Regions from separate parts of the Metabacillus indicus genome, predicted to be linked through region 2. Evidence: riboswitches for the same ligand, from Rfam matches in the RefSeq annotation. Region 2 holds a riboswitch; the other holds the start of a gene.
What was found. A riboswitch is a leader RNA that binds a small molecule or an ion and turns the genes downstream of it on or off. The one in region 2 is predicted to bind S-adenosylmethionine.
Positions count from the first base shown of each region.

Region 1: another riboswitch for S-adenosylmethionine. It lies ahead of ACK1LH_RS04815 (bifunctional homocysteine S-methyltransferase/methylenetetrahydrofolate reductase); the one in region 2 lies ahead of mtnW (2,3-diketo-5-methylthiopentyl-1-phosphate enolase).

Region 1 covers NZ_CP176757.1:963,555-966,739, forward strand. The annotation lists gene ACK1LH_RS04815 (bifunctional homocysteine S-methyltransferase/methylenetetrahydrofolate reductase) at 1-1,705, opposite strand, end outside; SAM riboswitch class I at 1,791-1,891, opposite strand; gene ACK1LH_RS04820 (YajQ family cyclic di-GMP-binding protein) at 2,053-2,544, opposite strand; gene ACK1LH_RS04825 (S1 RNA-binding domain-containing protein) at 2,644-3,185, shown strand, end outside.
Region 2 covers NZ_CP176757.1:1,504,024-1,507,208, forward strand. The annotation lists gene ACK1LH_RS07470 (pyridoxal phosphate-dependent aminotransferase) at 1-1,063, shown strand, start outside; SAM riboswitch class I at 1,117-1,224, shown strand; gene mtnW (2,3-diketo-5-methylthiopentyl-1-phosphate enolase) at 1,305-2,543, shown strand; gene ACK1LH_RS07480 (2-hydroxy-3-keto-5-methylthiopentenyl-1-phosphate phosphatase) at 2,540-3,185, shown strand, end outside.

The sequences.
Region 1 (3,185 bases), 540 kb from region 2:
CAATGGCCAGACCCTCCTGATACGATTTTTCCTTATCATCTCCGGCATTGGCCATTTTTTCGCGGATGCTGTCAGAGAGGGTGATGCCAGGTATCTCATTATGAATAAATTCAGCATTCCGGCTGCTAGTGAGCGGCATAATGCCGATATAGACGGGTACAGTTAAGTGTTTTGTTTCTTCATAGACATCAATCAGCTGTTTTTCGGAATAGATCGGCTGGGAGATAAAATAATCAGCCCCGCACGCGATTTTTTTCTCGAGCCTTTTAACGGCTTTATCAAGATACTTCACATTTGGGTTAAAGGCGGCGGCTACAGAGAAGTTCGTCTTTTCGCCAAGCGGTTTTCCTGAGTAAGAAAGCCCGTCATTAAATTGCTTAATCAGACTGATCAAATCAAAGGAAGAAAGGTCATAAACAGAAGTTGCCCCCGGGAAATCCCCGATTTTGGACGGATCTCCTGTTATGGCTAAAACATCTGTTAATCCAAGGGTGTGCAGCCCCATTAAATGTGACTGCAGTCCGATTAAGTTGCGGTCTCTGCAGGTGATATGAATCAGTGAGCGAATCCCGTGAGTCTGCTGGACAATGGATCCCATGGCGGCATTGCTGATTCTTGGTGAAGCAAGGGAATTATCCGCAAGTGTTAAGGCATCGATTCCAGCCTCCTGCAGGGCCTTTGCTCCTTTCAAAAATTTATCAATCCCGAGCTTCTTAGGCGGGTCAAGCTCTACAATGATGGAGCGTTTTTCTTTGACAATATCCTGCAGCGGAGGATACTTTCTCTCTGCAGCAGAGGCAATAGAGATTTCTTCTTTTCTTGCTTTCACCTTCTTTTCAGTCACCGGAGGCAGTCCTTTAAGAGCAGAAGCCATTGCCCTGATATGATCAGGAGTCGTTCCGCAGCAGCCTCCTATTAATCTCGCACCCTGGTTTCTAAAAGCAAGTGCGCTTTCAGCGAAGTATTTTTCACCGGATCCGTAAACAAGTCTGCCTTCCTCGATAGTCGGTAGGCTGCTGTTTGGATAAACGGACAGGAAGGCCTTTTCTGGAAGAGGAACTTCCTCCAGAGATGAGAGCATATGATACGGTCCAAGCCTGCAGTTCAGCCCGACAACATTCGCCCCGAGTTCCTCAAGCTGGGACAGACCGTCAGAAAGAGGAGTGCCGTCCTGGAGAACGCCGATTTCATGGAGGGAAATGTTCGTTATGATCGGCAAGTCTGTTTCTTTTCTTGCAATCTCGAGAACGGTCTTCATTTCTTCAAGATCATAATACGTTTCAAGCAGGAGGCCGTCGGGTTCTTCGTTCAGCAGAAGATAGAGCTGCTCCCTGAAATTGCGGCGGAGATCCTCGAGCGAATAGGCTCCTTTTTTAAAAGCGCGTACACCGCCGATTGTGCCGAGGACATAGGCTGAGGTGCCTTCCGCAGCTTGCTTTGCAATTTGCACAGCCGTGCGGTTAATGGCGCGCACCTCATCTTCAAGCCCGTATCTGGACAGCTTGATATAATTGGCCCCGTACGTATTTGTCTGAATGACATCAGCGCCGGCATCAAGATACGCCTTATGAACATTCAGGATGTCATCCGGTTTTGACAGGTTCAGTTCTTCAAAACACCGGTCCACACCGTGGGAATAAAGCAAGGTGCCCATTGCTCCGTCCCCGATCAGAATTTTTGTCTGCAAGTCTGTTAAAAGTGCCAAAGCTATAAACCTCCTAAAATACAGCTGATAATGGAAAAAAGAAAAAAGCCTTCCAAGAAGAAGACTTTTGAGTATGCGCGGCTTCTTCTTATCGTCCGATGGATGCATCGCTGGAATTAGCACCTTGGATTGCGCCAGGTTGCTGAAGCTTCGACGGGCCAGTCCCTCAGCTTCTCTAGATAAGAATCGAAAAATATGAAATTGGCTAAATGATATTATATCTAATTTACATGTTTTTTTCGGGAGATTCAAGTGCGAAAAGTAAAAGTTTTCTGAATTGATGAGGAATTCTTGCCCCAGTCCGGATAAAAAAAGACCCAGCAGGAAAAACTGCTGAGTCCTCTCGTTTATCTGAAATTAATGAATTGAACATCGATCGGCAGATCCGCACCGCGGACAGCTGCAATCACCTGCTGCAGGTCGTCTTTGCTTTTGCCGGTAACGCGGACCTGATCATCCTGAACCTGCGTTTTCACCTTAAGTCCTGCATTTTTTATGATCGCGTTAATCTTTTTCGCATTGTCCTTATCAATACCCTGGACAAGCTTTGCACGCTGGCGGATGGTCCCGCCTGATGCGCCTTCAATTTTTCCGTAATCAATATTGCGCGTCGCCACGTTGCGCTTGATCAGTTTTGAAATGAACACATCCTTCAGCTGATCCATTTTAAACTCATCATCAGAAACTAAAACAAGCTCCTCTTTTTCAAGCGTAATGCTGCTTTTGCTTCCTTTAAAATCATAGCGTGTGCCGATCTCTTTCATCGTCATCGTGATGGCATTTGTTACCTCAGGCATATCCACCTTCGACACAATATCAAACGAACTGTCCTTGGCCATAAGAATCCTCCCAAAAGTTTGTATTATCCTTAGATTATAGTAGAATGTACATGATATAACAACTAACGGCAGTTCAGCTGCAAAGGAAGGAACGAACAAATGAATCCCGGAACGTTTATGACGCTTAAAATAGATGAAAAAGTAGATTACGGATATTATTTAACAGATGGAGAAGACCGAGTGCTGCTTCACAAAACGGAAATCACTGAACCGATTGAAGAATTGGACGAGGTTGAAGTGTATCTGATTGTTGACCATGAAGACCGCCTAGCGGCAACGATGAAAAAGCCGACGATATCAGAAGACCGGTTCGGATGGGTGGAAGTAGTCAGTGTCAGGGAAGACATGGGGGCATTCGTCGACATTGGCCTTTCAAAAGATGCACTTGTCGACAACGATATTCTCCCGGCTTACGTCAGTGTATGGCCAAAAGAAGGCGACAAACTCTACTGTTCCCTGAAAGTGACGAAAAACGGAAGATTTTTCACAAAGCTTGCAACGGAAGATGTCATGCAGGAAAACATCGTCCCGGCTGAAGGAGTCCGGAACAATCAGGCCGTTACAGGAAGAGTCTACCGAATCATCATTGCAGGAACTTTCATCATAACTGAAGAAGGCTACAAAGGATTCATCCACTCCTC
Region 2 (3,185 bases):
GGATCAGCCGACGCCGCCTCATATTGTAAAAGCCCTGCAGGAAGCAGCAGGCAAACCGGACTATCACAAATATTCCCCGTTCAGAGGACAGCGTTTTTTAAAAACGGCGATAACAGAATTTTATCAAAGGGAATATGGCGTTACACTGGATCCTGACACAGAAGTGGCGATTCTATTTGGGGGAAAGGCAGGTCTTGTCGAAATTCCGCAGTGTCTCCTTAATCCCGGTGAGACGGTTCTTGTTCCCGACCCGGGCTATCCCGATTATTGGTCAGGCGTAGAGCTTGCGAGGGCCCGTATGGAATATATGCCTCTTTTGAAGGAAAATGAGTTTTTGCCTGACTATTCCAAGCTCTCTGAAAAAGCGAAGGCGGATGCTAAGCTCATGTTTTTAAACTATCCGAACAACCCTACAGGGGCAGTTGCAAGCCGGAGCTTTTTCGATGACACGGTTGCGTTTGCTGAAGAAAATGACATTTGCGTCGTGCATGATTTTGCCTATGGAGCAATTGGCTTTGACGGCAAAAAGCCGGTCAGCTTTCTTGAATCCGAGGGAGCAAAAGAGACTGGAATTGAAATTTATACGCTGTCTAAGACGTATAATATGGCAGGGTGGAGGATCGGGTTTGCAGTCGGCAATAAAAGCGTCATAGAGTCGATTAATCTTTTCCAGGATCACATGTTTGTCAGTGTGTTCAGCGGAATACAGGAAGCAGCAGCTGCTGCTCTTCTTGCCCCGCAGGATTGCGTCAGCGAGCTTGTCGCACGCTATGAAAGCAGGCGTGCGGCGTTTATAGACGCACTGAACGGCATCGGCTGGAAAGTGGAGGCTCCTCCGGGATCATTCTTTGCTTGGCTGCCTGTACCCGGGGGATTCACATCGGAATCATTCGCTGACTATCTGCTGGAACACGCTCATGTTTGCGTGGCGCCGGGCATTGGATTCGGGACGTTCGGTGAGGGGTATGTCCGTGCGGGACTTTTAACCTCTGAAGAGAGATTGAGAGAAGCAGCTGAAAGAATAAAATCTTTAAATCTCTTTTCACAGTCAGTTGACAGCTGAGGGAAAAGCTGTCATAATCCAAATTAATTTCAGGTTATTCAGAACATATACAATTCTTATCAAGAGCAGGTGGAGGGACTGGCCCGATGAAGCCCGGCAACCGACTTAAACGATGTTTAAGCACGGTGCTAAATCTTGCAGCAATTGCTGGCAGATAAGGATCTTACCCATTTCAGATAAGGTCTCTTCCGTCAGCGGAGGGGACCTTTTTTATTTTCTAATTCGAAAGGCAGGCATAATCATGAGCGGCGTTACAGCAACTTATCTCATCTATGATCAGAGCAGCATCCAAAAAAAAGCAGAAGGAATCGCCATAGGCCTTACGGTCGGCTCATGGACGGACCTTCCGGAGCTTACACAGCAGCAGCTGAAACAGCACAAGGGCCAAGTTGTATCAGTTGAAGAAACGGATGCTGAAGAACGCATTTCGGAGTTTCTCGGAAAAAAAGTGAAAAAAGGAATTGTAAAAATATTTTATCCTGGTCTTAATTACTCTCATGACCTTCCTGCAGTCCTTACGACGGTTTTCGGAAAGCTTTCCCTTGACGGCGAAGTGAAACTGCTTGATTTGGAGTTTACAGGAGATCTTCTTTCTTCCTTTCAGGGACCTGCATTTGGCATAAGCGGGATCAGGGAAAAGCTTGGAGTCTATAACCGGCCTCTTCTCATGAGCATTTTCAAAGGAGTCATTGGACGTGATCTCACGTTTTTAAAAGATCAGCTCAGGCATCAGGTACTTGGCGGCGTTGACCTTGTAAAGGATGACGAAATCCTGTTTGACAATCCTCTGACTCCGTTTGAGCAAAGAATTACAGCAGGAAAAGAAGTGCTTGGCAGCGTGTATGAGGAGACCGGCCATAAAGCTATGTATGCTGTTAATTTAACTGGAAAGACCTTCAGCCTCAAAGAGAAGGCAAGACGCGCTGCAGACCTCGGGGCGGACGCCCTGCTGTTTAATGTTTTCGCTTATGGTCTTGACGTTTTGCAGGAGCTTGCAGAAGACAGGGAGATTCATGTCCCGATCATGGCGCACCCTGCTGTAAGCGGAGCCTTGTCTTCTTCCGCCCTATACGGGATTTCGCACTCTCTGCTGCTTGGAAAGCTGCTGCGGCAATGCGGTGCGGACTTTTCCCTCTTCCCGTCGCCATACGGCAGTGTGGCACTTGAAAGGGATGCGGCACTGTCCATCGGTGCAGCGTGCAAAGAGACTTCCGGCATAAAAGAAACGTTTCCGGTTCCATCAGCTGGAATTCATCCGGGCCTTGTTCCTGTTCTTATCCAGGATTTCGGCATCGACAGCGTCATTAATGCCGGCGGAGGCGTACACGGGCATCCAAACGGTGCGCAGGCGGGCGGAAGAGCTTTCCGCTCTGCAATCGATGCTGTACTTGAAGGCATCTCATTATCTGAAAAAGCTAAAAGCGAACGCGACCTTCAGCTTGCGCTTGATCTTTGGGGTCAGGTGGAGGCGGGCCGATGAGCAAACCGGTTATTATCTGTGATTTTGACGGCACCATTACAAACAATGACAATATTATCGCGCTCATGAAACGATTCGCTCCTTCTGAGTGGAACACTTTAAAAGATGATGTTTTAAGCCAGCGCATTTCAGTCCGTGAAGGCGTCGGAAGGATGTTTGAGCTGATCCCTTCAAAGCTCAAGGCTGATATGATTCAGCATTTGCTGTTCACCGCACAGATCCGGGACGGATTCAGTGATTTTGTTCAGTTTGCAAAAGATCATGAAATACATCTGTACATTGTAAGCGGAGGAATTGATTTTTTCGTCTATCCGCTGTTAAACGGGCTTGTGGAATATGATCGTGTCTACTGCAATGAATCAGATTTCAGCGGGGAATTTGTTCAAATCCTCTGGCCGAATTCATGTGATGACAGATGCACAAATGACTGCGGATGCTGCAAGCCGAGCATCATCAGAAAGCTTGCTTCCTCTGATCAGGAGGTCATTGTAATCGGAGATTCGGTGACAGATCTTGAAGCGGCCAAGCTTGCAGATTTTGTGTTTGCCAGGGATTATCTTCTTGAAAAATGTGAAACTCTTCAGCTGCGGCATCAGGCATTTTCAACTTTTTATGACGTGATTGAAGGGCTGAAGAAAAGGC